3 regions of the Bariatricus sp. SGI.154 genome follow, and region 1 is predicted to be linked to each of the others. Evidence: riboswitches for the same ligand, from Rfam matches in the RefSeq annotation. Region 1 holds a riboswitch; each other region holds the start of a gene.
The links. A riboswitch is a leader RNA that binds a small molecule or an ion and turns the genes downstream of it on or off. The one in region 1 is predicted to bind thiamine pyrophosphate.
Positions count from the first base shown of each region.

Region 2: another riboswitch for thiamine pyrophosphate. It lies ahead of ACQRBN_RS01495 (energy-coupled thiamine transporter ThiT); the one in region 1 lies ahead of thiC (phosphomethylpyrimidine synthase ThiC).
Region 3: another riboswitch for thiamine pyrophosphate. It lies ahead of thiS (sulfur carrier protein ThiS); the one in region 1 lies ahead of thiC (phosphomethylpyrimidine synthase ThiC).

Region 1 covers NZ_JBNPMC010000039.1:15,416-26,387, reverse strand. The annotation lists gene thiE (thiamine phosphate synthase) at 1-527, shown strand, start outside; gene ACQRBN_RS14480 (HAD family hydrolase) at 524-1,198, shown strand; gene thiD (bifunctional hydroxymethylpyrimidine kinase/phosphomethylpyrimidine kinase) at 1,338-2,174, shown strand; gene cytX (putative hydroxymethylpyrimidine transporter CytX) at 2,177-3,346, shown strand; gene thiC (phosphomethylpyrimidine synthase ThiC) at 3,774-5,078, opposite strand; TPP riboswitch at 5,319-5,424, opposite strand; gene ACQRBN_RS14460 (replication-associated recombination protein A) at 5,626-6,936, shown strand; gene ACQRBN_RS14455 (MGMT family protein) at 6,933-7,379, shown strand; gene ACQRBN_RS14450 (LysR family transcriptional regulator) at 7,431-8,336, opposite strand; gene ACQRBN_RS14445 (MATE family efflux transporter) at 8,468-9,817, shown strand; gene ACQRBN_RS14440 (PD-(D/E)XK nuclease family transposase) at 10,102-10,972, shown strand, end outside.
Region 2 covers NZ_JBNPMC010000001.1:289,051-300,022, forward strand. The annotation lists gene xylB (xylulokinase) at 1-52, opposite strand, end outside; gene ACQRBN_RS01455 (aldo/keto reductase family protein) at 37-1,050, opposite strand; gene ACQRBN_RS01460 (GntR family transcriptional regulator) at 1,105-2,139, opposite strand; gene ACQRBN_RS01465 (hypothetical protein) at 2,476-3,402, shown strand; gene ACQRBN_RS01470 (rhamnulokinase) at 3,480-4,955, opposite strand; gene ACQRBN_RS01475 (class II aldolase/adducin family protein) at 5,039-5,713, opposite strand; gene ACQRBN_RS01480 (ROK family transcriptional regulator) at 5,973-7,106, shown strand; gene ACQRBN_RS01485 (sugar O-acetyltransferase) at 7,260-7,871, opposite strand; gene ACQRBN_RS01490 (sigma-70 family RNA polymerase sigma factor) at 8,246-8,452, shown strand; gene ACQRBN_RS01495 (energy-coupled thiamine transporter ThiT) at 8,658-9,323, opposite strand; TPP riboswitch at 9,368-9,473, opposite strand; gene ACQRBN_RS01500 (MFS transporter) at 9,944-10,972, opposite strand, start outside.
Region 3 covers NZ_JBNPMC010000001.1:144,947-155,918, forward strand. The annotation lists gene carB (carbamoyl-phosphate synthase large subunit) at 1-1,328, shown strand, start outside; gene ACQRBN_RS00740 (hypothetical protein) at 1,512-1,646, opposite strand; gene ACQRBN_RS00745 (MetQ/NlpA family ABC transporter substrate-binding protein) at 1,691-2,551, opposite strand; gene ACQRBN_RS00750 (methionine ABC transporter permease) at 2,577-3,236, opposite strand; gene ACQRBN_RS00755 (methionine ABC transporter ATP-binding protein) at 3,229-4,260, opposite strand; gene ACQRBN_RS00760 (Na/Pi cotransporter family protein) at 4,660-6,372, opposite strand; TPP riboswitch at 7,604-7,711, shown strand; gene thiS (sulfur carrier protein ThiS) at 7,960-8,157, shown strand; gene thiF (sulfur carrier protein ThiS adenylyltransferase ThiF) at 8,218-8,856, shown strand; gene ACQRBN_RS00775 (thiazole synthase) at 8,916-9,725, shown strand; gene thiH (2-iminoacetate synthase ThiH) at 9,739-10,968, shown strand; gene ACQRBN_RS00785 (thiamine phosphate synthase) at 10,961-10,972, shown strand, end outside.

The DNA of each region.
Region 1 (10,972 bases):
TCCAGTTAAGAGAGAAGGAATTGGATGAGGAACACTTCCTGGAAGAAGCGAAGGAGATTAAGGCGTTATGTAGAGAATATGGAGTCCCATTCGTAATCAATGATAATGTTGATATTGCGATTGCAGCAGATGCGGATGGCGTGCATGTCGGTCAAAGTGATATGGAAGCCGGGGATGTGCGTAAACGACTCGGACCGGATAAGATTATCGGAGTTACTGCCAAGACGGTAGAACAGGCATTGCTTGCGGAACAAAGAGGGGCAGATTACCTTGGTGTGGGAGCCGTGTTCCATACGAGTTCCAAAGCAGATGCGAAAGGAATCAGCCATGAGACATTAAAAGAGATCTGTGAGGCCGTCAGCATTCCGGTGGTTGCCATAGGCGGAATCAGTAAGGAGAATGTATCGCAGCTTGCTGGAAATGGCATGAGTGGAATTGCGGTAATCAGTGCGATCTTTGCACAGCCGGATATTGAAGCGGCGGCTTCGGAATTGAAAGAACTAACCGCAAAGATGGTGAAGGCATGATAAAAGGGGCAATCTTTGATGTGGATGGAACACTTCTGGATTCTACGCAGATATGGGATGACGCGGCATCGCGATATCTGGTTCAGATGGGAATTACGCCGGAACCAGAACTTGGGAAAATCCTATTTCCAATGAGCGTGAAAGAAGGGGCAGAATATCTGAAGAAACGGTATTTTCTGCACCAGGACTGTGAGCGGATTGCAGAGGATGTGCTTAGGGTAGTTAAAGACTTCTATGTAAATGAAGCGCCGCTGAAGAATGGTGCGGCAGAATTCCTGGGTCAGTTGGCGGATAAGGGAATTCCAATGGTGGTAGCGACATCCAGTGAGAAAATGTATATCAGGGCGGCTTTTGAAAGGCATAACATTTTAAAATATTTCCGAAAGATTTATACTTGTTCAGAGGTTGGAGCGGGAAAGAGTAAACCCATTATCTATCATAGGGCAGCAGAAGAATTAGGAACAATCCCGGAAGAGACCTATGTATTCGAGGACGCTTTGCATGCAATCCGTACAGCAGCAGATGCAGGGTTTCGGACAGTTGGAGTCTATGATCGTTTCAGTGAGGCGGATCAGGATGCAATCAGAGGCCTGGCAGATGTCTATCTATTGAATATGACGAAGTTACAGGATTTCTGGAAACAAATCGGGAATACGCATCTGGACCTATAGGTTCAGTGTACTGTTATTTTAAATAAAGATGATACCGAATAAAATAATACTGTGTACCAGATGCTTTATCCAGCGGCAGATTGGGGGCACCACCTTTTGTCGCTATAGAAAATTAATGCATAAGAAAAGGAGAATGAATATGAGAACAGCATTAACAATCGCTGGCAGTGATTCCAGCGGAGGCGCCGGTATCCAGGCAGATATTAAGACAATGATCAGCAATGGCGTATATGCCATGAGTGCGATCACGGCCTTAACCGCACAGAATACTACCGGTGTAACAGGGATTATGGAGGTAACTCCGGAATTTTTAGAAGACCAGATTGACAATATATTTACAGATATCTATCCGGATGCAGTCAAGATCGGCATGGTATCAGTAAGTCCACTGATTACGACGATTGCTGAGAAATTAAAAGAATACGATGCAAAAAATATTGTGGTCGACCCGGTTATGGTGGCAACCAGCGGTTCAAAATTAATCAGTGATGATGCAATTGAGACATTAAAGGAATATCTTCTTCCAATGGCATGTGTACTGACTCCGAATATCCCAGAAGCAGAAGTGCTTTCCGATATGCTGATTAAGTCAGAGGAGGATATGATTGCAGCGGCAAAAGTCATCAGCGAGACTTACCACTGTGCGGTTCTCCTAAAAGGCGGACATCAGTTGAATGACGCTAATGACCTGTTGTACCGTGATGGAGGTTACAAATGGTTCTATGGCAAACGTATTGATAATCCGAATACACACGGAACTGGATGTACCCTGTCCAGTGCAATTGCATCCAATCTGGCAAAGGGCTTCGACCTGGATACTTCTGTGGAGCGTGCGAAAGCGTACATCTCAGGAGCGCTTGGAGCAATGCTGGATCTGGGACACGGCAGCGGTCCGATGAATCATGGATTCGACATGACTGGCGAATATGTGAAGATGGCTGGTGAATATGTGAAAACGGCTGGGGAGGTACAGTAATTATGGAAGAGAAACGTACCTCGATATTTGAAAATGGAATGATATGGTTCGGTGCAGGAGTCTCTATTGCTGAGATTCTGACCGGTACATATCTGGCACCGTTAGGATTTGGCAAAGGTTTAGCCACCATTATTATCGGACATATCATAGGCTGTCTGATGCTTTTCCTTGCCGGGGTCATCGGCGGAATGGCAAGAAGAAGTGCGATGGAGACGGTCAAGATGAGTTTCGGGCAGAAGGGAAGCCTCCTGTTCTCTGTGTTGAATGTACTACAGCTTGTGGGATGGACGGCCATTATGATCTATGATGGAGCACTGGCAGCAGATGGTGTTTTAAGCACGGGAAAATGGGTATGGTGCCTGGTAATCGGTGCATTAATTGTACTTTGGATTCTGATTGGCATTACGAATCTTGGTAAGGTTAATGTTGTCGCCATGACTGCATTATTTATACTGACATTGATTCTGTGCAAGGTGATTTTCTTTGACAGCGGAGCCGTGGGAATGGCGGCAGATGACAGCATGACATTCGGTGCGGCAGTAGAGTTATCTGTAGCAATGCCATTATCTTGGCTTCCGTTAATCAGTGATTATACAAGAGAAGCCAAAGAGCCGATAAAGGCAACGGCTGTAAGTGCGATAGTATATGGCGTAGTCAGCTGCTGGATGTACGTGATAGGTATGGGTGCTGCGATTTATACCGGAGAATATGACATTGCCCAGATTATGGTGAAAGCAGGACTTGGCATCGTTGGATTACTGATTATCATATTTTCAACGGTTACAACGACATTCCTGGATGCTTATTCAGCTGGAATTTCCAGTGAATCCATTGTCGCTAAGTTAAATGGAAAGCATGTGGCAATTGTAGTAACAGTGATCGGAACGGTGGCTGCGATTGTGTATCCGATGGATAATATTACGGATTTCCTGTATCTGATTGGTTCTGTATTTGCACCGATGATCGCGATTCAGATTGCAGACTTCTTTATTCTAAAGAGGGATAACAGCAGGAGCGTGGTTAATGTACCAAATATGGTGGTATGGGTAGTCGGATTTGTTGTGTACCGGGTGCTGATGAATATTGATATGGTGGTGGGAAATACACTGCCGGATATGGTGATAACGATTGTGTTGTGTTTGATTGTAAGTAAAGTCGTGAAGAAGGATTAAGGTAGGAATTTGTTGTAGAAAAATAGATTGTTGGGTGTGTACGGTGAAGGAGGAGAATCAGTGTGGTTCTGAGACCGGGGCGTTTCGTTAAGAATCCGTAACCGTAAAAATACCAGCAGATTGGCAACCGAGTACACTCACTCCGAAATCTTGATGATTTCGCAGTTCGGGTACTTTTTCGCCTTTGACGTGTAGTCAAAGCCTCATGCCAATCTGCTGGTATTTTTACGCTAACGGCTTCTAGAACTCACTTGACGGCCTCCGAGCCACACCGATTCTTCTCCTTCGCCTGACAATTCCATAATCTCAAGGTTTTCTCCATTGGGAGGATTCTGGCAAGAGTGCGTGGGAAGGAGCGTGCTTTGGCTCAAAATTGCATACCCAAGAAAGCCCCAAGAGTCCTCAAAAATTATGATTAAAATTCCTTTTATTCCATAATATCTACATCTTCTCCGCGAAGTATTTTATTAATATTTCGTACTGCGCACATTTTCCCGCACATCGTACACGTATCTTCCCGTTCCGGTGTAGATTCTTTGCGATACCGTCTGGCTTTCTCACTATCGATTGCCAGATCAAACTGCTTCTCCCAGTCAAGGTTACGTCTTGCCTCGCTCATCTCAAAGTCCCAGTCAGCGGCGCCCGGAAGTCCTTTGGCAACATCTGCGGCATGGGCAGCGATGCGGGATGCAATAATGCCTTCTTTTACATCTTCCAGCGTAGGAAGGCGTAAATGTTCTGCCGGTGTAACATAGCAGAGGAAAGCAGCTCCATATGTAGCGGCGATTGCTCCGCCGATAGCAGCGGTAATGTGGTCATATCCAGGAGCAACATCTGTAACCAATGGTCCAAGTACATAGAAAGGCGCACCTTTGCAGATGGTTTTCTGAATCTCCATATTCGCCTGAATCTGGTTCAAAGGCATATGTCCGGGCCCTTCGATCATAACCTGAACGTCTTTCTCCCAGGCTCTTGTAGTCAATTCGCCCAATGTCACAAGTTCCTCTATCTGAGGGATGTCGCCGGCGTCAGCGATACTTCCAGGTCTGCATGCATCGCCAAGGCTTAAAGTAACATCATACTGCTGGCAGATTTCCAGAATCTCATCGTAACGTTCATAGAATGGATTCTCCTGTCCGGTTAATTCCATCCATGCGAAAATGATAGAGCCGCCGCGGGATACGATATTCGTGTGGCGTTTGGATTTTTTGAAACGTGCGGCAGTATCACGGTTGATTCCGCAGTGGATGGTCATAAAGTCAACGCCGTCTTCCGCGTGCATTCTTACGATATCAATCCATTCATCGGAGGTGATGGATTTTAATGCTTTGTTATAATATACGACAGCATCGTAGATTGGCACGGTTCCGATAATCGCCGGACATTCTTGAGTAAGTTTCCGGCGAAATACCTTGGTATCGCCAAAAGAGCTTAAGTCCATGATGGATTCTGCGCCCATGTTAACGGCTTCCATCACTTTCGCAAGTTCCACATCCAGATCCAGGCAGTCCCGGGAGGTGCCGAGATTAACATTGATCTTGGTTTTTAACATACTGCCGATTCCGTAAGGCTTTAGACAGGTGTGGTTCTTGTTAGCAGGAATGGCAATCTTGCCCTCCGCAACTAATTTTCTTAATTCTTCAACATTCATGTTTTCATAGGAAGCAACTGCCTCCATCTGTGGGGTGATGATACCCTTGCGGGCAGCATTCATCTGAGTTGTGTACTCCATGATATATCCTCTCCATTCTTAAGATTGTCGTGTACCTGGGATATTTGTGTGATGTAAGCCGGCTGTTGATGCGTTCATATTTGTGAGACTTTATAAAGGATAACAGTGGCAATATACCGGCTGGAAATATGAGTAATCACTTACAGAACTTGCCACCGGCAGTTCCCTCCGGAGGTTTCGGCAACAAAAAACGGGAGATACTGCCGAAGCGGTATATCCCGTGTATTTGTATGTTCTAAACAAATATGTGAAATATTTCCCTACGTTGGCATTATCCAAATCAGGTACAAGGTCGAAACGCGCTAGTTTCCTCTCAGCCCTTCTAAGAGCTCCCTTAATATTTATATTGTAACTGATACCATTATAGGAGATAGAAGTGATGCTGTCAAATGTTTTTACATGCTGCGAAGATATATGGCAGAGATCTGGGGGCATCGCATATCTAGCGGTAGACTTAAGCCTTGGGATGAGGCAAAAATCTCCTTGTAAAGTATAAAGGAGGAGAGTATAATAAAGAAGAACATACGTTCTTGAAAGAGGGATTGATATGGAACAGATGACATTGTTTGATGACAGGAGGCAGACGGTGCCTTTGGCAAGCAGGTTGCGCCCAACGACGCTTGAAGAGTTTGCAGGTCAGGAACATTTGCTGGGAAAAGGGAAGATGCTCCGGCAGTTGATCGAAAAAGACCAGATATCTTCTATGATATTCTGGGGGCCGCCTGGAGTTGGGAAGACAACGCTTGCTAGTATTATTGCCAGTAAGACGAAGGCGGATTTCATTAATTTCAGTGCCGTGACCAGTGGAATTAAAGAGATTAAAGAAGTGATGAAACAGGCGGAAGATAGCCGTAGGATGGGGATTCGTACGGTTCTGTTTGTGGATGAGATTCATAGGTTTAACAAGGCGCAGCAGGATGCGTTTCTTCCGTTTGTAGAGAAGGGAAGCATTATTCTGATAGGCGCTACGACAGAGAATCCGTCTTTTGAGGTAAATGCGGCGCTTTTGTCCAGATGCCGTGTTTTTGTGCTGAAAGCCTTGGATGAGCGGGATCTGATGAAGGTGCTGGAGCATGCGTTAAAGAGTCCGGCAGGGTTCGGTGATCAGAATGTACAGATGACGGAGCAACAGTTGAAGGCTGTGGCTGCATTTGCCAATGGGGATGCGAGAACGGCGCTTAATACGTTAGAGATGGCGGTACTTAACGGGGAGATTAGTGCGGAGGGCATTGTGGTCACAGATGAAGGACTGGAACAGTGCATTAGCAGGAAATCTTTGCTTTATGATAAGAATGGGGAGGAACACTATAATCTGATATCAGCGCTGCATAAGTCCATGCGTAACAGCGATCCGGATGCGGCGATTTACTGGATGTGCAGGATGTTAGAGGGCGGAGAGAATCCTTTGTATATTGCAAGACGGCTTGTTCGGTTTGCCAGTGAGGATATCGGGATGGCGGACAGTCATGCGCTGCAAGTAGCGGTTGCGGCTTATCAGGCATGTCATTTCCTGGGGATGCCGGAGTGTGATGTGCATCTGACTCATGCGGTGACCTATCTTTCTATGGCACCGAAATCCAATGCGCTCTATGTGGCGTGTGAAGTATGCAAGAAGGACGTGAAGAATCTGCGGGCAGAGCCAGTTCCACTGCAGCTTCGCAATGCACCTACGAATCTTATGAAGGAACTGAATTATGGCAAAGGTTATGAATATGCTCATGATACGGAGGAAAAACTAACACATATGCAGTGTATGCCGGAGTCTTTGAAGGATAGGAAGTATTATAGGCCTACGACTCAGGGAGAGGAAAAAGCAGTAAAGGCAAGGCTGGAGGAGATAGAGGCGTGGAAGAGATGAATACTTTTGAAAAGATATATAATGTGATCCGGCAGATTCCGGAAGGAAAGGTAGCGTCCTATGGACAGATTGCCGAACTTGCCGGGAATCGCCGCTGGTCCAGGGTAGTTGGATATGCATTACACGCGGTTCCGGATGGAAGCGATATCCCATGTCATCGTGTGGTGACGAAAGATGGACGGGTATCCCGTGCTTTTGAAAGTTGCGAAAGTATCCGGAAGGAACTGCCAGTAGAAGGGCTTGTAGGTTGCCAAGGCATCCGGAAGGAACTGCCAGTGGCAGGTCCTGTAGGTTGCCAAAGCATTCGGAGGAAGCTGCCAGTGGCAGGTTCCGGAGATGCAGAGGGGAACCGGCAGGTAAAGTTGTTGGAAGAAGAAGGCGTGGAATTTATAGACGGACATGTAGATATGAAGAAGTATCAGTGGAAGAAAAGGGTATTATGACGTTTGGAAGATTATTCCAAATTGTCTGATAAATTTGATGTGATCTTCTCCCTATCGCATTATGGATTGCGCGTATTCTAACAATAGTTTTTTCAGTTCTCTGGCGGCAGCGCTTAAAGGATGATTCTCATTCTGTATGAAATAGATTTCTCGGCTGGGAATAGGCGTGGTTAATGGAATCTTGAAAACGGATTCCGATTTTAACGCCTCGACAGCATATATTTCAGGAATAAAACCAAAGCCGAGATTATTTTTTATCATTGGAAGAATCTGGTCAGTGGTTGCCGCTACAAACTCTGGCTCCATCAGGAGTTTGTGGCGTTGATAAAATTTCTCATAAAAACGATAGGTCATCGTATCTTCCCCAAGGCAAATCAATGGATATTTCGAAAGTTCTATTAATGACAGAGGCGTATTTTTCAGATGTGAAAAACTGGCTCCGGCAATCGGAATATCCGTGAAAGTAAGAAGAGATTCTGACAACAGCGGCTTGGCAATATCTGCCGGAGCAGCTACAACGGAGAAATCCACGACTCCATCTCTGGCAGAAATCAGTGCCTGGGTGGTCAGATGATTGATAATACGGACTCGGATACCGGGGTAGGCTTTTTTAAAATGGCTTAGTACCGGAAGCAGTAGCATGCGCAGACCTGTCTCACTGGCGCCGATTGTAACAACTCCATTTTGTAACTCGGATGTTTTTAATATCTCGTTTTCAGCAAGTTGGATCTGATGGACGGCAATTTTTAAATGGGAGTATAATTGTTCGCCCTCTGGCGTCAAGGATATCCCGCGATTGGAACGCACGATAAGATTACAGCCGAATTCATGTTCCATCAGTTTGATGGTCCGTGTAATATTGGGCTGGTTATTGCAGAGAACCTCAGCTGCCCGAGTCAGATTCTTATATTTTGCTACATAATAAAAAATGCGATAGTATTCATAATTGATGTTCATGTTTATCACCCTTTGATATATCAAAAATACATGATAAATATATAAATGATATATTTTACATATTTCCATACAGAAAGTATAATATACGTTGGTCAAAAAAGCAAATGTTAAAGTTCTGGGGGTAGAAAACGATGAATAAAGATCTGACGGTGGGAAAGCCGGAAACAGTCTTATGGAAATTCTGCCTGCCATTATTTGGGAGTATTGTATTTCAACAGTTGTACAATATTGCGGATAGTCTTGTGGCAGGGAAATTTGTAGGAGAGAATGCACTGGCAGCAGTAGGCAACAGTTATGAGATTACGCTGATTTTTATTGCCTTTGCTTTTGGGTCTAATATTGGATGTTCCGTTATTGTATCGCAGCTTTTTGGTGCAAAGCAATATAAGAATATGAAGACAGCGGTTTATACAGCATTGATTTCAAGCGCAGTTTTATGTGCGGTATTGATGCTGATCGGAATCGTAGGCTGCAGCGGATTGCTGGAATTGATACATACACCTGGGGAAATCTTCTCGGATTCGAAACTTTATCTGGACATTTATATCTGGGGACTTCCGTTTTTGTTCTTTTATAATATTGCAACAGGGATTTTCTCCGCTCTTGGAGATTCAAGGACACCATTTATATTCCTTGCAGTTTCCTCCACTTCTAATATTCTGGTTGATATCTGGTTTGTGGTTTCATTTCAGATGGGGGTTGCAGGTGTTGCCTGGGCAACATTCATTTGCCAGGGCATCAGTTGTATATTAGCGATTATAGTAGTGCTCAGACGTCTTGCAAAGATTCAGACAAAGGAAAAGGCAGCCGTGTTTTCTTTTAGATTATTTAAAAAGATTGCAGTGATCGCTATTCCAAGCATTTTACAACAGAGTTTTATTTCCATTGGAAATATTATTATTCAAGGTGTTATCAACAACTTTGGTGCAGGTGTCATCGCAGGTTATGCCGCGTCAGTGAAACTGAATAATCTGGTTATTACGTCTTTCACGACGCTTGCGAATGGAATTTCCAATTATACTGCCCAGAATATAGGTGCCCAGATTATGCCTCGGATTAAAGAAGGCTTCAAAGCGGGGATTAAGATTGTATGGACGTTGTGTATACCGATTGTAGCATTGTATATGCTTGCAAGTGGCGTGCTTGTTAATTTCTTTATGAATGAGCCATCTGAGACGGCACTGGTGACAGGCGTTCAGTTCTTGCACATCTTGACACCGTTCTATTTTGTTGTGTCGGTGAAACTTGTGGCGGATGGTATCCTTCGTGGCGCAGGCCTTATGAAGCAGTTTATGGTTGCGACTTTTACGGATCTGATACTCAGGGTCGTGCTTGCAATTATTTTGTCGGGACAGTTCGGATCCATCGGTATATGGTGTGCATGGCCGATTGGATGGAGCATTGGTATGATGATGTCTCTTATGTTTTATCGGAAAGGTCCATGGAATAAGAATAAAGAAGATATAATGGATTTCGAATAGATTAGGAATCTGAATTTGTAAAAATTAATTACAGAATCATTGAGGTTGGTTGAAATGAAAAGGGGGAACTGTCAGGAATGATAGTTCCTTTTTTTGATGGGCACTAATTGTAGAAAAATGTCGAACGAAAAAACTTGTATTTATTTCATGCATTTGATAGTCTGTATTTAATCTTAGAAAAGACGTTCTGATTTTCTGATGAATCTAAACCGTAAGGTATCCCGGCTTTCGCCTGGAAACATGTATCCATTATGATTTATAAAATGAGATAGGAGAGACTGTGTATGACGAGCAAGTTACAAGTGTATTTCCCAATGATAAAGAGCCGGAATGAAGTGCTGGCTGAGATATATGCAAGTGAGAAACTGAAAGAGATTTTTGAAGGTTGGGATGAATCTTCCCGGGAGGAATTTCTGGATTTTTGTACCGGCGTGCGAGGAGTGAAGATGCTTTATGATTTTTGTGCAAAAGCGCTGCTGGATCCGGAGATCTATCCGGAACGGCTGGAGGAACTCATATCCCTGCTGCTTGGCATGAAGGTAAAGATTCTTAAGGTGCTTCCTAACGATAACAGCCGTATTGCGGACGAATCTTCGCTGCTTTTGATGGATATTGTTGTGCAGCTGGAAGACGGTAGCATTGCGAATGTTGAGATTCAGAAGATTGGATATGCATTCCCAGGAGAACGAAGCGCCTGCTATTCGGCAGATCTGCTGCTTCGACAGTATAAGATGGTAAGAAGCAAAGCAACCAAAGATACCTTCTCTTACCGTCAGATCAAAAGTGTCTATACAATTGTATTGTTTGAGAAGAGTCCAAGTGAATTCAGGGCATTTCCACACAATTATATACATAATTTCCAGCAGACATCTGATACAGGATTGAAACTGGATCTTCTACAGAAATTCGTCTTCGTTTCGCTTGACATCTATCAGAAAAACAATCACAATAAAGGCATAGAAACACGGCTGGATGCATGGCTGATGTTCTTGAGCAGCGACCATCCGGAGGATGTGATTGCATTGATCGAGAAATATCCGGCCTTCCGAGCCATGTATGAGCAGATTTACGAGATCTGTCAGAATATCGAGAAGGTGATGGAGATGTTTTCAAAGGAATTATACGAGATGGATCGTAATACAGTGCGTTATATGA
Region 2 (10,972 bases), on a different contig from region 1:
CAACTGCTCTTACACTAGATGTCCCAAGATCAATTCCTACAAAACATTCCATGCATCTTCACCATCCCAGATATCCCGCCAGTCCTTCGCGTCTTCCCACAGGAACACCTTTCCCTTGATCAGACGTGCGTTCTTATCTGCCTTTCTTAATATCTCCATCTCTTCTTCTGTAAGGAAATCCTCTGTCGTACACTTAAGATTCCCTACATATTCATTTTCATAGATTGAAAATGGAATCGGTACGTGACCTCTCTGTACCGCCCATTTCACACATATGGTCGCCGGATGACAGTGATGCGCTTTCGCAATCTCTACAAGTTCCGGCATCTCAAATGTCACCACATCTCCTTCTTCCGTATCACGCTCTGGCCTGCACGGTGATCCCATCGGGCTGTATGCAATCGGAAGAATATCATGTGCCTTGCAGTATTCGAATAACTTCGGCTGCTGGAATGTTGGGTTGATCTCTACCTCCAGTACCGCCGGTTTGATTCTGCAAAGCGGAAGAACCTGTTCAAGTTTTGTAATCGTCATGTTGGACATTCCAATGGCTCTTACCAGTCCCAGGTCTACAAGCCTCTCCATCTGCCTCCATACCGTCATATATTCCTCTACGGTAAATGGAACCGCATCCGGGTTGCGCCCAGTAAGATGTGCTCCCGGAGCATGATAGTTCGGGAACGGCCAATGTACCATATAGATATCCACATAGTCCAACTGCAAATCTCTCAGACTCTGCGCACACGCCACCAGGACATCTCCCTTCCCGTGCATATCATTCCACACCTTCGTCATGATTGTCAGATCCTGCCTCTGTACGATTCCATCTGCGAACGCTCTTGCATACACTTCTCCAATGGCTTTCTCATTGCCATAAGCCGCCGCTCCGTCAAAAAGACGATAACCTGCTCTGATCGCTCCGTACACCGCATCGGCCACCTCTTCGGATGTGAATCGGTCATTCCCGAATGTCCCCATACCAATTCCGGGAATGATCATTCCATTGTTCAGTTTTCTCTGAGGAACCAGAGATGGATTCACTGTCTCCATACGCTACCTCCTTGTCTTCCTATCATCTTTATCTTCATTGCCTTGCTGACATTTCTATTTTAGCTTCCCTTTTACCTGCCAATCTTTGGCCTTCCATGCAGATCTTTCCTCTGCCTGGATCTCCAACTGCCGATAGATCCGTTTTGCCGTTGCCCGCAAATCCTGATTATAGATATCCACCGGATAACGTTCTGATCCTTCAAAATCATCAATCACCGCAAGGGCTATCTTTCCCTCTTCCAAGAATCCTGCCTGCAGAAGCCTCTCTGCCGTCTGCTGCCCAATCTCACCAGTCCCACACAAGAACAGACCTTCTTCCATCCCCGAAGCCTTCTCCTCCACTGCCTTCAGCGCTTCTTCAGACATCCTCCTGTCACGCCGCCAAGGCGCATGTAATATCTCTGCCTCAGGATGCAGTCCCCGGAACGCTTCTTCCCTCTTTCTTACATTGCTGATCTCCTGATTATCCCAGCCAATATACACATACTCCTGATGCTGCTTTTTCTGACAGTCAAGCAAAACCTTTACTGCATCCTCATTATCCAGGAATACACTGTCTGCATAGGGAAATGCATTATCCGTATCGAAAAATACCAGATTCATCCCAATACTTCTCAAACGCAGTAATTTTTCCGGGTCAATCTTCTGGTCATCCTGCCACACAACCGCATTTCTGATATTCTTACTGTACAGCCGGTACAGACAATCTTCCAAAGACGTATGCTCCGGCACTTCTACATACAGCATCAGACCCTCCCGCTCCCAGACACATTTCTGGAAGTCTGCGATAAACCTGGCAAAAAACGGGTTCTTGGATGGCGCAACTACTCCAATCATATCCAGCATATTATGATTGCCGTAATTCTTAAGCGTTACCCGTGTCCCATTACCCACTTCACGCACAATCAGTTCTTCCGCCTCCAGAAGTTCCAATGCTTTTCTCACCGTAATTCTGCTGACTTCGTAATCCTGGGCAAGCTGACGCTCCGAAGGAATCTTCTCGCCATTCTTGTAGACACCTTCATAGATCTGACGGCAGATGTCATTCTTTAGATCGATATACCTTAATTCTGTTATCTCCGAATTCACAAGTCCCCTCCTTTCCTGATACTTCCATAGTTTCCCTTTAATGGTATTATATCATAATACCATTATGTGTCAACCTATAACTCCCGATATTAGCGAAAAATGTCGATAAAATCAAGGAATTTCCTTGAACATAAAGGCTGACATTTTTAAAGATGCATGCTATAATTCAAACAAGCATTATTTTTCTAAACATTCTATATGACAAAGTCATTCCAAATTCTAATGATATTTATAATCTTAGAAAATTCGATGCTTAATCACAGACCCAAGAACAGCAGAGAGGATTCTAAGAAGAATGAAAGAGTCCTCTTATATCCCAAAAAAGGAGGACCATGAATGACGGAAGACCAAAGAATCATACAGGCAGCGAATGAGATTGTCACGCATCACAAAGTAATCGGCATGCCACTGCGTGCTTATAAAGACAGAATCTTTCGCATGATATTCAAAGAAAAACGGGAATTGCTCGAACTTTACAATGCCATGAATGGAACCAGTTATACCAATGAGGATGATCTAATTGTAACAACGTTAGAAAATGCAATTTATCTAGGCATGAAAAATGACATATCTTTTATGCTTTACGACCAGTTGACATTGTATGAACACCAATCCACCAAGAATCCCAACATGCCATTACGGGATTTACTGTACGTAGCAGATGTCTATTCTAATCTGACAAAAGATAAAAATCTATATAGTTCTACTCTAGTAAAGATACCAGAGCCAAAGTTTGTCGTATTCTATAACGGAATAGAATCTATGGAAGAACGCCGAGAATTAAAACTCTCAGATGCATATGAAATAAAAAGCGAGAATCCAGACCTGGAATTAAAAGTAACTGAGTTGAATATCAATTCGGGATATAATGAAGAATTAATGAATAAATGTCAAACACTGCGAGAGTACATGATCCTGGTATCCAAGATTCGGAATTACAGTCAAGAAATGCCCTTTGCAGAAGCTGTAGAATATGCCGTAGACGAATGTATCAACGAAGATATTTTAGCGGAATTTTTACGAAAGAACAAAAACGAGGTAATCAAAGTGAGCATATATGAATATAACGAAGAACGCCATCTTCAACAGGAACGTGATGAAGCATGGCAGGAAGGCAACAAAACCGGCAAAAAACTAGGTGAAGAGCGTGTTAACAAACTTCACTACCATCTTATAGAAGATAATCGTATACAAGATTTGAAACATTCCATCGAAGATGAAGCATATCAGGAACACTTAATGGAAGAATACGGAATTGAATAGAGAGTGTACGGCGCAGGACTCCGGCTGGCATCCCCTCAAGCATCCTCCCTCGCCGTTCACTTCTAATCTCTCATTTTCTACCTAAGAACCCCCTTGAATTCCTCATATGCCGCATCCCAAGCCTCTGCATCCCGCGGCTCATACGACATCACATTCTCGGAATTCGCAACAATTCGCCTTGCCTCTTTAATATCCTTGATCTCGCCCAGCGCCATAAACTGAACCGCCAGATTTCCAAGCGCCGTTGCTTCCACCGGACCTGCCATCACTTCACAATGATTGGCACAAGCCGTCATCTGGCAAAGCATCTTGCTTTGAATCCCCCCACCAATCATATGGATTCTGTGATACTTTTTATCCAGACAGAATTCAATCTTCTCCAGAACGTTCCTATATTTTAAAGCAAGACTCTGATTAATGCAGCACACGATCTCACCTACGGTCTTAGGAACCGGCTGTCCTGTCTTTTGGCAGAATTCCCGGATTCTTCTTGGCATGTTGCCTGCGGGTACGAATTCTGGTGCATCTACATCGATATAACTTCTAAAAGGCTTTGCTTTTGCCGCCATCTGCTCCAGTTCACCAAAACTATATTCCTGCCCTTCGCGAATCCACTGACGCCGGCATTCCTGAACCATCCATAAGCCAGTGATATTTTTCAGGAAATTCACCTTGCCGCCATAACTTCCTTCATTTGTCACGCTCAGTTCCAGAGATCTCTTGCCAATCGCAGGTTCTGATAATTCTGTACCATAGAGACTCCAGGTGCCACAACTGATGAAGATGAAGTCCTCCTCCTGAGTCGGCACCGCAACAGATGCGCTTTGTGTATCGTGAGACGCCACCGCAATCACTTTCTTGGAATCAATGGACAACTCCTCGCAGATCTCTGGTTTCAACTCTCCGATCACCGTCCCGCTTTCAATCACCTCCGGGAAGAAATCCTCCTTAAGTTCCAGGGCATCCGCCACCTCTTTCGACCATTGTTTATTACGGATATCATACATGGAAGAGGTCGTTGCCATGGTATACTCTGACTTCTGATTCCCCGTAAGGAAATACCCTAACAGATCCGGTGTAAATAAGAACTTCTTCGCTCGTTCCAGCATCCACGGACGCTTCTCCCTCAATGCATTCATCTGGAAAATTGTATTAAAATACATGAATTCATTTCCTGTAATCTCATAGAGGCGCTCTTTGGAAATCTTGGAAAATACATCTTCGATCATCCCCTGGGTCCGGTCATCCCTGTAATGGATTGCATTCTCCAGCAGTTCCCCATGTTCATCCAACAGAGCAAAGTCTACTCCCCAGGTGTCAATTCCGATACTTTCAAAATCCCCACACCTTTTTGCCTTGATCATCCCCTGCTTTATCTCATAAAACTGCCGCAGTGTATCCCAATACATGGTTCCGTTTACGGTCACCGGATCATTGGAGAATCTATGTACTTCCTTCATAGCGATCTTGCCATCTTCCAACGTTCCCAGAATCGCACGTCCACTGGATGCGCCAAAATCAAATGCCAGTACGCTCTTCGCCTTCTCTCCCATACCACACTCTCCTTCTTCCCTGTACTCATAGTCTCACACAGTAAGGTACCTATGACTAGTTATCTTCGATTCACTATCACTGATTATTTGTCGATTCCCGGATGTCTTCCGGTCAGCCCCATCTGTCTCCTGATATCATATAACTGCTCTACTCTCTCCTGACTTAAGATCTGCGGTCCACCCAGCATCTTAGCCTGATACAGAAGCCTTGCATAGAACTCCAAAGATTCCATCTTATGATATGCATTCAGCAAAGAATCTGAATATGTAAGCGCGCCATGATTCTCTAATAACACGGCATCATAGCGTGACAGGAATTCGGCAATGGAATCCGGCACTTCTACGGTAGAAGGAGTTCCGTACTTTGCGATCGGAACGCTGCCAAGCGCAATGACTGCTTCCGGCATGATTGGCTCCTCTAGTGGAATACCTGCAATAGCAAATGTTGTTGCATACATCGGGTGTGCATGAACAACAGCATTCACATCCAGTCTCTCCTTGTAGACTCTCATATGCATCTTAATCTCAGATGATGGACGGAATCCTTCATTTGCCTCCAGTACATTACCTTCACCGTCTACCTTACAGATATACTCAGGTGTCATGAAACCTTTGCTGACTCCTGTCGGGGTGCACAGATACTCATTGTCATTCAGTTTTACCGAAAAGTTGCCATCATTAGAAGCCACCATTCCCCGGTCATATACCCGTCTTCCAATCTCGCACATCTCTTTTTTGATGTCTAATTCACTTTTCATGTATTCTTCCTCCTTATGTTTCATTTTAGTCGTTCATTTTATAAAACAGTTTTATATAATATAGTTATATAATAGCACTGGATAAAAAACTACGCAATATGATATATTGAACAAATCTCATTTCCACTTTTTAGTTATATTTACTTTTATTTGTATTTCTATTTTCTGATTTTTCTGATATAATCATTTTAAAATGCATTTCATAAAACCATTTCAAATATTAACCACTATAGTTTTATTATTATGAGGAGGAATCATTATGGAACGCTTTTCTCTTTCAGATATAAAAGTAAAGAATCGCATAGACATCTTTCATTATATTTATAACAATCCTTGCAGTTCCAAGCAGAAGATTGCCAACCAGCTTGGCATAACGCTTCCTACTGTCACTCAGCATCTGACAGCATTGATGGAAGATCAGCTCGTAGAAAAAAGCGGCCAGTTAAATTCCACTTGCGGAAGAAAGGCAACTTCTTATTCTATTATCTCTACTGCCCGGATTGCTATCGGCATTGAACTTACGGAACACACCGTTCATATCGCGGCAGTTGACTTATACGTTGTCAAAAAAGCAAAAGTAAAGATTAATTTGAAATTCGAAAGAACAGAGGCGTATTTTGAGACACTTCGTGATCATGTTCTTGCTTTCATTGAGAAATATCATTTTAAAAATGAGCAGATTCTTGGAATTGGCATCGGGATTCAGGGACTGGTTTCACAAGGTGGCCGCCGGATCACTTATGCGACGGTTATTGATGTGGAGGGCCTTTCCATTGATATCTTTGAAAAATATTTTTCCTGGCCATGCCGTTTTATACATAACACTGACTGTGCCGCGAACAGTGAACTGTGGGTGAATCCTGAGATCAACGATGCTATCTATCTATCTCTCTGCATGCATCTGGGCGGCGCATTGATTCTAAACCGACAGATTAAAGAGGGCATTACGGGCAAATCAGGCATCTTTGAGCACATGACTCTGATTCCCGGCGGACGTCCTTGCTATTGCGGACGTACAGGATGCGCAGAATGCTATTGTTCCGCCAGTACTTTTCTTGATGACCAGATGGATCTTGATGACTTTTTCCAGCAGAAAGCACAGGGCAACTCTGATTACCAGAAACGCTGGGAAGAATTCTTATACTATCTTGCCATCCTGATCAATAATCTGCACATGGTCTTAGAAAGTACCGTCATTCTCGGCGGAGATATCATCCCGTATCTCACCGATAAAGATCTGAAAATGCTTCAGGATAAGGTCGTTGAATTTTCGGCATTTGGGGATGCGCCTACTTATATTCTGCCTGGGAAATGCCGGAATGATGCCGTGGCGATCGGGGCAGCACTGCCATTTATACAGGAATTTCTACAGAACTTTATAGAAGAATCCTGATTCTTCTGGCGGTTATATGGCTAAGAAAATAAACGAACAGCAAGAAATACTGGTAAATAACAGAATGAATATCGGCGGAACTTATACTTCATAAGATCTGCCGATATTTTTCTCTTATTATCCTATTTTCAGTTGGAATCAGGGTTACGCCTTCTATCTTATACTTTCATCAATTCTTCTGTTCTTAAAATAATATTCTTTATCCCGTTCACCGATTGGCCGCATCACTTTACAGGGATTACCAACAGCTACCACATCAGATGGAATATCCTTCGTGACAACGCTTCCTGCTCCGATCACCGTATTATCACCGATGGTTACTCCAGGCATAATCATTACTCCTGCTCCGATCCAGCAGTTTTTCCCAATATGAACAGGTGCATTATACTGATATGCCTGCTGGCGAAGTTCCGGCAGGATCGGATGCCCCGCCGTGGCAATCGTCACATTCGGGCCAAACATGGTGTAATCGCCTACGTAGATATGCGTATCATCCACTAGTGTCAGGTTAAAATTCGCATAGATATTCTTCCCGAAGTGCGTATGATGACCACCCCAGTTGCTGTGAAGAGGCGGTTCTATATAACAGCCGTCACCAATCTCAGCAAACATCTCCTTTAATAACGCCTCTCTTTTGGCGCCTTCTGACGGTCGTGTCAGGTTGTAATCGTACTGGCGCTCCAGGCACTGCTCCTGTTCTTTCATAATCTCTTCGCCATTGGGAAGGTATAGATCCGTGCTGTGCATTTTTTCAAATTCAGTCATATTGCTTCTCCTTTACATTTTTCCTGTCCGACAGAGTAGGTATACCGGACTGCATTTTACCCAATTTCTTATTATTTATTATAATAATCTCGAGAGAGAACTGCAATAATTTCATAAACTTAAATATTTTCAAACCATATTGGGCATTACATTTACATATAGGGAGGATTTTACCATGCAGGAAGTGTACGAATTTTTAAAGAACTGTAATACATATTATCTGGCAACAGTTATCCCTGCATTTCTGCTACAATCTCTGAATCCTCACAGATAATTAACCTTTTATCCGAGAACATTTTTCTATAAAATAATGACGACATGATGTAACGAAATGACTAGTTGGGGTATATATAAGCAAAGAAGGATGTGACGCGATGTTAGATATGGATTCCATATATAGCGAACATGCAAAACTGGTATATAAATTTCTAATCTCCTTATGCCACGAGACAGATACTGCCGAAGAACTGACACAAGAAACATTCCATCAGGCAGTCCGATGCGCAAACAAGTATAACGGGAACTGCAAGGTATCCACCTGGCTGTGCCAGATCGCAAAAATCTATGGCACAAAGAATTAAGGAGACGGAATAAAAAACTGATCATCGAATTCGCCGGAGGCGTAACAAAAGAAATTCGAATAAAAGATCTGTATACTGGCGAGGGGTTAGATAAAGTCGGGATTATCATGAATTAAAAAGGGACACGGCAAATTCAAAAAGGGACACGGCTATTTTAATTGGGGACGGGGGAAATTGAAAAAAACAATGTCCCCTCTTTAGTGCGTTAATCTAACGCTGTCTGTTTTACCCTGCTAAGTCCTTTTGCCACCGCCGGAACTGAGATAATAACCACCGTCATGACCGCCTCTGCCAGCAGAAAACTATAGTTATAAGCAATCGGGTAGATGCTCTTCAATGACTGCGGGAAATTATCTGGCATGTAGTCCATCCAATATAGGTATCCTCCCAGAGAGTGGAATGCTCCTCTGGCGAGAACCGCCGCAATATATCCCTTCAGCAAGCCATTCTTGCTTTTTGCGAAAAATCCGGCAACGCCCAGCGCCGCGAATGCCAGCACATAGTCACAGCAAACCTGAAAGAATGAAAGCACATACGGTTCCTGGATGAACTGTAGGAGCCCATAAGAAAGCCCCACAAGGATTCCAGTCTGTACTCCGTACCAGTTGCCGACCAATACAATGAACAGCATACTGCACAGCGTTACGCTTCCACCCCACGGCAACTTGAATATCTTCATATAAGAAGTCACAAACGCCAGCGCCATTGCCATCGCGCAGAACACTAACTGCTTTGTGCTCATCTTCTTTTTCCCGGATTTCTTCCCCGCAAAAAATAACGCAACGATAAAGAGTACAACTCCAACAACAATACATACCGCATATCCGGCAGTTGTCAGACCGCCTTCTGCATTGACTAATAGATCAAACATAAAAATGCCCTCCTTGTCTCCGATTGAAAACAAAAAGGGCTTGAAGCCAATCTATAACGCATCCCTACGTTGGCATTATCCACATCAGGTTATGGGTCGAAGTTGACAACTTCCTCTCAGCCTATTCTATAAGCTCCCCTTGTTATCAATCTTATGTAGTTTGTCCAGTCATTATCATATACATGCTGCTTGGAAATGTCAACTCCATTACATCAGATTATCTTTCTTACCTTGCAGGCATCTCTCTAATCAATCAATAGGTCTGTAACTTGTATATTTCAATTCTGCTAAATTTGCGAGATTCGCGTCATTTGAAAAAGCGCACAAAATATCTAATGAAATCAAGCCAAACTTTGTTAAAAATTTATCTTTACATTATCTATACTACGTGTTAATATTTTAACAGTTTAAGGAACGAGAATAAATGAGAAGGAAGTGAATGATAATGATGAAGTTATTCAATGCTCTTAAAGAGTATTTTTCTGGGGAAACTGCTTTGTCAATATTTATAGAGAAACTTAACTAAGAAGTTGTTAGGATGATTAGAAAGGTGTATCGAAAATTTTTTCGATACACCTTTTTTTATCATTTTCCAGATGGGTCTTACATTACAAGTATATCTATTCGCCTGCATTCTGAGTTGCTTTACGCTCTGCAATTTCTTTAATATACTGCGGATTTTTTGTTTCAACATCCAGGAACCAGATATCAACCAGCAAGATGATAGCAACAACTAAGGGACCGAATTTAAAGAATGCATCAATACCGCTGATCGTACTTGCAGACTGAACCTCCAAAGCACCATTATATCCAACTGCACTTAAGAAGAATCCAAAGGCTGCTGTCAAAGCTCCTTGCCCGATTTTGGCGCCTACAGAACTTGCAGAGAACAAGACAGACTGAACACGTATACCGGTCTTCCACTCGCCATAATCGATAGTGTCACCGATGAGGGCTCCGGCCATACCCATCGCAAAGCCCATTCCAATACCGCGCAACAGCGCCGTAGCAAATAAAATAGTAGAGGATGTCGGCACTACTATAAATACAACCTGAGCCACCACCATACAGATTGAACCGAACAATACCATCTGTCGCTTCGTATACTTTTTCAAAAAGAAAGGAGCCACTGCAGACAGAAATACGCCAGGCAAGTTGGAGCATGCAACAAACGTTCCCATCAAAGCCATATTTCCCAACACAGAGTTTAGGTAATAAATGGAAACAGACAGGTTAAAGGTCAGAATAAAATTGGCCATCAAATTAACAACAAAGGCCATCCACCAATATTTGTTTACAACAGCACATTTGATACCAACGATGAGATTCTCCGGAGGAACATCATTCTCTACCCGTTCTTTGACAAACAATACATTCAATGCCAAAGGTATCAGACCGATAATACCAAAGACCATAATAGACTTAATCCATGCAGACTGCAGCCCTTGACCTCCAAAAAAATCAACCATCGGCATCATAACAGATGCCATAATAGTCTGTGTCAAAGCTGAAAACATCATGAAAAAAATCAGCATCTGCGAACGGTCAACAGAGTCATTTGTGACATAGGACGGAAGAGAATTAGCGGCCATGCCCACATAAGTGTACAAAACAGTATTAAACAGGTTATATGTAACAAAGATGTAAAC
Region 3 (10,972 bases), on a different contig from region 1:
CTCAGTTTGGCGGACAGACTCCTCTTAACCTGGCTTCTGAACTGGAGAAGAACGGTGTTAAGATTCTTGGAACATCACCTTCTGTCATTGATCTCGCAGAAGACCGTGACCTGTTCCGTGCAATGATGGATAAATTAGAGATTCCTATGCCGGAGTCCGGAATGGCTACTACCGTAGAAGAAGCACTTGCTATCGCAAAAGAAATCGGCTATCCGGTTATGGTGCGCCCATCTTACGTTCTTGGCGGACGCGGCATGGAAGTCGTATATGACGATGAAAGCATGGTAGGCTATATGAAGGCTGCCGTAGGCGTAACCCCGGATCGTCCGATCCTGATCGACCGCTTCCTGAATCACGCTTTAGAATGTGAAGCAGACGCAATCAGCGACGGAAACCATGCATTCGTTCCGGCAGTTATGGAACACATCGAGTTAGCCGGCGTACACTCCGGTGACTCCGCATGCATCATCCCATCTGTACACATTTCCGAAGAGAAAGTGAATACGATCAAGGAATACACAAGAAAGATTGCGGAAGAAATGCATGTCAAAGGATTGATGAACATGCAGTACGCAATCGAAAAGGGCAAAGTATACGTTCTGGAGGCGAACCCACGTGCATCCCGTACCGTACCTTTGGTATCTAAGGTATGCAACATCCGCATGGTGCCTCTGGCAACCGATATCATTACTTCCGAACTGACCGGACGTCCATCACCGGTTGCAGAATTAAAGGAACAGCACATTCCATATTATGGCGTGAAGGAAGCAGTCTTCCCATTCAATATGTTCCAGGAAGTAGACCCGGTATTAGGACCTGAGATGCGTTCTACAGGAGAAGTTCTGGGACTGTCTCCTTACTATGGAGAAGCATTCTACAAGGCCCAAGAAGCAACTCAGTCCAAACTGCCGCTTGGCGGAACTGTACTGATCTCTGTAAACCGCAAGGATAAAGAAGAAGTTGTGGAGATCGCACAGCATTTTGCAGATGATGGATTCAAGATCATTGCTACCGGCAATACTTATGAATTGATTCATGGGGCTGGTATTGAGGCGACAAGAGTGAATAAACTGTACGAAGGACGTCCGAATATCCTGGATATGATTACGAATGGACAGATTGATCTGATCGTGAACTCTCCGGTTGGCAAGGACAGCGTGCATGATGATAGTTATCTGCGTAAGGCTGCGATTAAGGCTAAGATTCCTTATATGACGACCATTGCTGCGGCCAGAGCTACGGCGAAGGGAATCCGATATGTGAAAGAGCATGGCAATGGGGAAGTGAAGTCGTTGCAGCAGTTGCATAGTGAGATAACGGATTTGTAGAAACATTGATTTTAAAAAGTTAGAAGTAAGGTGTACGGCAGAGAAGAGATGGATGGCGGTGCAGGACCGCCATCCATCTCCTCTCTGCCTGACAATCTTAGGTGGAACTTTTCATAATCAGTGGGAGATTCCATCGAGGATGCAAGAGGGAAGGAGTCTTTCCGGTAATGTATATGTAAATCGCTAAAGGAAACTATACACCTGAATCATCCACCTGATTCCTCCCAGAGAAGGTCCCTGTTCTCGGATGTGTCGGGTGCAAGCGTGAGTCATGGGTGGCTTGCGAAAGGCTCCGGTCGCCAGCCACCCATAACTCACACTTGCACCGTCCCCTTTCGATAACAAACTTTCCCTAAAGAAATCTACTCTTCAAATGCAATTACTGCCCCATTATACTTCTCATCAATGAATTCCTTAATCTCATCGGATTTCAGAACCTTCACCAATGCCTGAATTCCTTCATTATCTTCATTTCCCTCTTTTACAGCAATAATATTCACATATGTCTTCGCTGCCTCAGAATCAGACTTCTCATAAGCAATCGCGTCAGACTTCACAGAATATCCAGCCTCCAGTGCATAGTTACCATTCAACACTACAAAAGCAACCTCGTCTACTACTCTGGATACCTGCGCTGCCTCTAACTCTTCAATCTTGATATCCTTTGGATTCTCTTCGATATCATTTACAGTTGCGTTCAGTCCGGCGCCATCCTTCAATGTAATCACGCCATTGTCCTGCAGAAGGAGAAGCGCTCTCGCTTCGTTAGTTGTATCATTCGGTACTGCAATTGTATCTCCGCTTTCCAACTCGTCAAGGCTTTTCTTTGTTCCCGGATAGATACCAAATGGCTCATAGTGGATCTTTCCTGCATCTACCAGATGTGTTCCTTTCTCTTCATTAAAACTATCAAGATATGGTACATGCTGGAAATAATTTGCATCGAATTCGCCGCTTTCTACCACTTCATTTGGCTGAACATAGTCGTTAAATACGGTAACTTCCAGATCATATCCTTCTTTTTCCAATAGACCTTTGGCTTCCTCCAGAATCTCTGCATGAGGTGTCGCGGATGCCGCTACTGTAATTACCTTTGAGTCAGATCCGGAATCTATACCTGATTCTGCCTTAGAATCCTCTCCCTTGTCCTTGGAGCCGCATCCTGCCAATACTCCGATTGCTAATACACCTGCCAAAAATACTGTCAACACTCTTTTCTTCATAATACATTTCCTCCTATTTTTGTTATTATTTTCTTTTATCTAGATGAACAGACAATTTCATGCCAATTGTCTGGAATATTTGGACTAATACAATCAGTAATACTACCGTAACTATCATGATTCCGGCTTCATAACGGTAATACCCATAACGGATCGCGATATCTCCAAGCCCGCCTCCACCGACGGTTCCTGCCATCGCTGAGTATCCAAGAATCGTACCAAGAGCAATGGTCACACCTACGATCAGAGAAGTTCTGGCTTCTACCAGAAGCACCTTGACCACAATTGTAAATGTGGATGCGCCCATAGATCTTGCGGCTTCAATCACCCCGGCATCCACTTCTCTAAGCGATGACTCCACCATGCGGGCGATAAACGGAATTGCTGCCACCACAAGGGGAATGATGGTTGCCGTAGATCCATAACTCTTGCCCACGATCGCCCGGGTAAATGGAATCAGTACGATAAGCAGAATCAAGAACGGAACACTTCGCACGATATTTGCAATTACATCCAACAGTTTATACAGGAATGTGTTCGGCTTGATGCCATCCTTATCACTTATGGCAAGCAGAATTCCCATTGGAAGCCCGAATACATAACCGAACAACGTCGATGCCAGCGTCATATACATTGTCTCACCAATTCCTATAATCAGCATCTCGATTACTTCACTACTAAACATCTCCTGTCACCTCCTCAATCTCCAGTCCTCTTTCCAATATGTAATCTTCAATCTCTTTTTGAATCTTCTTATCTGCAGGCAATCCCAGGATCATCTCTCCCTTAGCGATTCCACCCACATTCTTCGTGTCAGCCTTTAAGATATTCACCGCAGTTCCCATCTTAAGGACCATATTCGCAATCACCGGCTCGAATGCAGAATTTTCCGAGAATACAATTCGGATTTTCTTATCTTCCATCAACTGATCTTTTAATGCGGACTCATTTGAGACTCTCTCTCCATCAATATCACGAAGGATTAACTCTCTTGCTTCTTTCGTCTTCGGATGGCTGAAAATGTCTTCTACTGATCCATGCTCTCTAATCTGTCCTTGTGACATAATCGCCACTTGATTGCAGATCTTACGGATTACGGACATCTGATGCGTAATAATCACAATCGTAATTCCAAACTGTCTGTTAATATCTCCAAGCAGATCCAGGATCGCTGCAGTCGTCTGTGGATCTAAGGCGCTGGTCGCCTCGTCACACAGCAGGATTCTCGGATCAGATGCCAGCGCTCTTGCAATAGCAACTCTTTGTTTCTGACCACCTGACAGTTGTGCCGGATATGCCAATTCCTTTTCCTCTAGACCTACAATCTCCAGAAGTTCCTTGGCTCTCTTGCGCGCCTCTTTTTTCTTAACTCCCTGGATCAATAGTGGGAAACACACATTGTCCACTACATTCTTCTGCATCAGCAGATTAAAATGCTGGAAGATCATTGCAATGTCTTTCCTCTGCTTCAACAATTCCTTCTCTTTCATGCCTCCAAGTTCCTTGCCTTCGATCCACACTTCTCCGACCGTCGGCTTCTCCAGGTAGTTCAAACATCGTACCAGCGTACTCTTGCCTGCTCCGGACATTCCGATGATTCCATAGATATCACCTTGTTCAATCTCAAGATTGATATCTTGCAGGGCATCAACTTTTACATCCTTTGAAGTAAATGATTTTGAAAGATGTCTTACTTCAATCTGTGCCATATTCCTTCCCCTTTCTCTGCATTGCACTTTACTTATTTTGAATTCAATATTCTATCTGAGATTCCGACATATCGGGTATATTTTTGTATAATAGAACTTTCCTTCATGCCCTCAGACTCTGCCACCAATCGTTCTCTTCCGATAAAAGCCAACAAAAAAAGAACAAGTACACGTCGTACCTGTTCCTCATACTCTATCTTACACGATTCAAAAATAGTATATGTTAAAATCAGATAATTCGACGCATACGCAAATAAGCCATGTTCATCATGCACATCATGCACATGTTTACACAGCCTACCATCATCATCATATTCTGATTCGTATTCTGATGATTAAACGTCTTCATATCTGATCTCCTTTCTTGCCGTAATCTCTAAATATGTTCTGTATCTTAAACTAATTCGCAGAAGTTGTCAAGACTTTTTCTCCAATATGACCAAAATAATCTAATTTCACTTGCCCCAGAGCGGCATCTGCAATATTCACACAGCTGCCTCCCATACGGTCAATATTCCGCAGAATCTCATTAAACGGTACGGTAAGGCTTGCCTCGCATTTACCCTTTCCGACGCGGTTCATATGCGCTTTCTTCATGCTGATATCCAAAGCCATGACCTTCTCTTTCTTCTTAAGGATCTTCTTCGCATTCTCAAGATCGCCAGTCATCATTACCTGTAGGGCTTCTGCGTACATATTTTCAATGATATTCAGGCTCTTCTCCAGATCTTTCATGGCATCTTTGGAATATTTATATTTCTTCTCAATCTTATCTTGTATAGAATTCGACACCTCTGCACACAATGCTCCGATACGGTCAATATCGCCCAGAACATACATCATCCCTGCCGTCTGCGTTGCCTGTTCCTCTGTAAGCACTCCGGCAGCGAACAGATCCGTCAGATAATCCGTTATCTTTCCATCCAGGCTTCGGACAAACTCCGCTTCTTTCAGAATCTCACGAATTACTTCCCGGTCTTCCTTCTTAACTGCCTTCACAAGGTTCTGAAGCATCTCATCTACAATTCTGCTGCACCGGATTACTTCTCCTGCAACAAGCTGCAGGGCTGCCGCAGGCTGACTGATTAATTTCTCATCCAGATAGAATGCATCTGCAGGGTTCGTTGCTGCCTGCTTACCTTCCGGGATAATGCGCATGACACTCTTCACCATGAGCCAGATCATCGGAATCCACAAAAGCGTCATCACAACATTGAAGGTTGTATGAGCGTTGGCAATCTGTCTGGAGATCACCTCTACCTCCGGTCCCTTCGGCGATATCCACTGGATGAAACGGGCAAATGGATTCACGAACCAGATGAAAAGCAGACATCCTGATATGTTAAAGGTACAGTGTGCAACTGCCGTACGTTTTGCATCCTTCGATTGTCCGACACTCGCCAGCAGAGCTGTAATCGTCGTACCGATATTATCACCAAGCAGAATCGGGATCGCTCCTGTAAGTCCCAGAATGCTGGTTACTCCATCAGGTCCTGGCTGCGTGGCAAAGTTTTGGAGCACCGCAATCGTCGCACTACTGCTCTGTACCACTAGCGTCATCAGTGTACCGACAGCAACTCCCAGTATCGGAATGTCCGCCACTTTTGCAATCATATCCGTGAATACCGGGCTGGATGCCAAAGGCTCCATCACATTTCCCATAGTCTCAATTCCCAAGAACAACAAACCAAACGCAAAGATTGTCTGCCCGATGTTCTTAGCCTTCTGGGATTTCGAAATAAACGAGATAATAAAGCCCACGAAAATAATCGCATATATGTAGTCACTCAGTTTAAACGCAATAATCTGCGCTGTCATCGTAGTACCAATATTCGCTCCCAGTATGATGGATATTGCCTGCGGAAGATTCATAAGCCCCGCGCTTACGAATCCAATCGTCATTACAGTTGTCGCACTGCTGCTCTGCAGCACGGCAGTTGTCAACGCACCCGCTAACACTCCCATAATGGGATTCTTCGTTAGCAGCGCAAGAATACTCTTCATCCTCTCTCCGGCTGCTTTCTGAAGACATTCACTCATCATATTCATCCCAAAGATGAACACAGCCAGACCACCTAATAATCCAAATGCTATCTCTAATGTACCGTTCATATCCCTCTCCTCAATTATTATAAGTATCGCACCTTTGGCCACAGACACGGCAGTCGCCTGCAGCCATGGTATTAATGTAGCGTATTTATGTAAATTCAACGGTACTCTCATTGTAAAATCTATGTAAAATGTGAAGTTTGTATCTGGTTTTTGGAAAGTATATGTAAAGTGGGAAGTTTGTTCGTGAAGAATAGGTCTTAAGATGTACGGCAGAGAGGGACAGTATGGCAGTTCATATCCGACTCCAATCGCCTACAATTCGTAGGTTCAAAAGAGGTCTGGAATCAGGAATCGAATGTAATCGTCGGAGAAAATCTGAAAGATTTTTCCGACTCAGACATTCTTGAATTCTGTGCTTGTGGCACAGAATTATCCTGATTTCAGACCTCTTTTTTACCAACGGATTGTACGGCTCTTCTACGGACATGAACTGCCATACTGCCCCTCTCTGCCTGACATTCTTATGTGTGACTCTTCATGAACTGTGAGGATTCCTGACTGGGGGGGGTGCGTGGGGCACGGTGTTGGCTAAATAACAGATTGGAAATGGAACGGATGTGAGGGAGAACTGGGCGAGTGATCGCTTTATATATTGGAATTGTGTTGACTGGAATGTATATGTATTATGAAGTAAACAGGAGTTTTGTGATTAAGACATAAATTAGTGCAGGGAATATGCTTTACATATAATTTTTCATCATTGCATACCGTAGAACAATCCTTTTTGAGCAAAGTATGCAAGCATGCATAGCCTGAACCCAAATTACATACTGCTCTCTTTACCCACCCACTCTGTTATCTTCCATAAAGTGCTTCTCCACGTACACACTCTGTTATCTATCCAAAACGTTCCACACGCATCTCCGCCGGAATCCCCCACTAGAGAAAATCCCGAGTACACGGGGATGTCAGGTGCAAGGGCAGGGAAGTTGTGGGCTGTGGCCGTATCATAAGCCCTAGACCTCGTTGCAGAAAAAGATACCGTCAGTTCGTGCGAAACCAGGACCACAAGTCCTGGTTTCGAGGGCATCTGAGTCGTAAGGCCATCAAGGGCTTACAGCGAATATGCCCGGTTAGAACGGACGGTATCTTTTTCTGTTACGAGGTCTTAGCGAAATGATCCGATTGCAGCCCACGACTTCCCTGCCCTTGCACCGTACACTTCCTACACTCACTTTTCTCCCTAAATTCCCATTGACAAATCCCCCCACCCCTTTTATACTGTAAATTGTAAATACAACTGGGGAGCTTATCGCATAGGCTGAGAGGAAGTTGACAACTTCGACCCACATACCTGATTTGGATAATGCCAACGTAGGAAACGTATACTCAACGAATATAGACATGAGAATGCGGGAGATGCTTTGGCGTCTCTCTTTTTTTCTAATCAGGATTTACATTGAACAAATACATATAGAGATGTTGAGAGTGAGCGCGAGTTCATGAAGGGGTGCACCACCACGGGTGTATTACTTTGTGAACTCTTTTTTGTTGGAATTATGCATATACACCTACAGAATTTGCCACCGTCAATTCCCTTCGAATGCTTTGGCTACTCATCTGCATCTCTAAAAAAGGAGGTGCACAATGATTACTGTAAACGGACAGGATGTAATACTTAATCAGCCCATTACCGTAGCTGAATATCTTAGGCAGCACCAATACCAGATCAATCGTATCGCAGTTGAGATGAACGGTGCTATCCTTCCCAAATCCCAGTATACATCCGTTATTCTAAAGGATGGAGACAAACTGGAAGTAGTAAGTTTCGTAGGAGGCGGCTAGATTACAGTATATAAGACACAACGACCCCGACTATATAATAGCAGATTGGAGGCAACTTAATTGAATTCTTTTACCAAAGAACAGATCTACAATGCTTTAAATGAACGTCACTCTCCCGAGACACAAGCACTTCTCTCTCAGGGAAATGTTGCCGTTGCAGGACTGGGCGGCCTTGGTTCCAATATCGCATACGCGCTCGCCCGGATTGGAGTCGGACATCTGCATCTGATTGATTTTGATGTGGTAGATCTTACAAACCTCAACCGCCAGCAATACTTTATGGAACACGTCGGCATGTACAAAACAGATGCACTAAAATCCCTGCTTCTTAAGATCAATCCTTACCTGGACATCCGAACAGACTGCATCCAGGTAACGCAAGACAACCTTCAGGAATTATTCCAGAATGATGCTATCATCTGCGAAGCCTTCGATCATCCGGAAGCAAAAGCAATACTTGTAAATGGCATATTGGAACATTTCCCCGATAAGCGGTTGGTGGCTGCTTCCGGGATGGCTGGATACGAGAGCAGCAATTCCATACATACCCGACGTATCACTCGCAATTTCTATCTCTGTGGTGACGAGACAACAGAATCCACCTACGGAAGAGGGCTTATGGCACCACGGGTTGCCATCTGCGCTTCCCATCAAGCAAATATGATTACACGGCTGATTCTTGGAGAAGAAGAACCTTGATTGCCAGGTTGTAACTTATAACTTATAACAAAAAGAAAGAAGGACATATTATGAGCCAAATGCAAAAACAAACTCAAAAACAAATTCAAAAAGAGGGTCAGAATAAAGACACATTTATTCTTGGCGGACATGAATTCACATCCCGCTTCATCCTCGGTTCCGGCAAATTCTCTCTGGATCTTGTAAAAGCCTGTATCGAGAAAGCCGAAGCCCAGATTATTACCCTGGCGCTCCGCCGTGCCAACGAAGGCGGACTTGCCAACATCTTAGATTATATCCCGGATAACGTTACACTGCTTCCTAATACCTCCGGCGCACGCAATGCCGAAGAAGCAGTCCGTATCGCCAGGCTTTCCCGTGAAGTTGGCTGCGGTAATTTTGTGAAGATAGAAGTTATCCACGATTCCAAATACTTACTGCCGGATAACTACGAAACCATAAAGGCAACTGAGATCCTTGCCAAAGAAGGATTCGTTGTCATGCCTTACATGTACCCGGACTTGAACGCCGCCAGAGATCTGGCGAACGCCGGCGCCGCATGTGTGATGCCTCTTGGTTCTCCTATCGGCTCTAATAAGGGACTTTGCACCAAAGACTTCATTCAGATCCTAATTGATGAGATTGATCTTCCAATCATCGTAGATGCCGGAATCGGACGTCCGTCACAGGCATGTGAGGCAATGGAAATGGGTGCATCAGCAGTTATGGCTAATACTGCGATTGCTACCGCTGGAGATATACCTGCAATGGCAGAAGCATTTAAGAAAGCAATCGAGGCTGGACGAAGCGCATATCTGTCTGGGCTCGGAAGAACGATTGAGAAGGGCGCAAGCGCCTCCTCTCCACTGACAGGATTTTTACAGGATTAAGGAGTGACCGCATATGGAACATACACATACGAAAAATGCACACATCAATGAAAGCATCCTCAGCAAGGAAATATTAGAAGACCAAAAGAAAAACCGCATTGACCATATGACCTATCTTCCAGGCATGGAGGTACTGGAATCCGATATTATGGACCAGGTAATTCATGCTATGGAATCCTATGATTATACCCAATATACAGAAGCAGACGTCCACCGCGCTTTAGCACACGAAAGCCGCACTCCGGAAGATTTCAAAGCGCTTCTATCCCCTGCTGCTCTTCCACTTTTGGAAGAGATTGCACAGACTGCACGCCAGGAGACACGAAAGCATTTCGGCAACAGCATCTATATGTTCACGCCAATCTACATTGCCAATTACTGCGAGAACTACTGTATCTATTGCGGCTTCAATTGCCATAACAAGATTAGCCGTGCCCAACTGAATCCAGAGGAGATTGAAAAAGAGATGGCTGCAATCTCCAAGACCGGGCTTCAAGAAATTCTGATTCTTACCGGAGAGAGCCGTAAGAAATCCGATGTAAAATACATAGGAGAAGCCTGCAAAATCGCCCGCAAATTCTTCAAAGTAATCGGCTTGGAGGTCTATCCGATGAACTCAGATGAATACGCTTATCTCCATGAATGTGGTGCCGACTATGTGACTGTATTCCAGGAGACCTATAATTCTGATAAATACGAAACACTTCATCTTGCCGGACATAAGCGCATCTTCCCATACCGGCTGAATGCACAGGAACGTGCTCTAAAAGGTGGTATGCGCGGAGTCGGATTCGCCGCCCTGCTGGGGCTGGATGATTTCCGCAAAGATGCATTCGCCACGGGATACCACGCTTATCTTCTACAGCGGAAATATCCCCATGCCGAAATTGCCTTCTCCTGTCCGAGACTTCGTCCAATTATTAATAATGACCGGATTAATCCGATGGATGTACACGAACCTCAGTTATTGCAGGTTGTCTGTGCTTACCGCTTGTTCATGCCATTTGCCAGCATCACCATCTCTACCCGGGAATGTGCTCGAGTACGCGATAATTTGGTTAATATCGCTGCCACCAAAATATCCGCCGGTGTCAGCACTGGAATCGGTGGTCACGTCGACGATATTGAAGAGAAAGGAGATGACCAGTTCGAGATCTCCGATGGGCGCTCTGTAGACGAAGTTTATAACGCTTTGCTGGAACATGATCTTCAGCCGGTCATGAATGATTATGTATATGTCTAACACT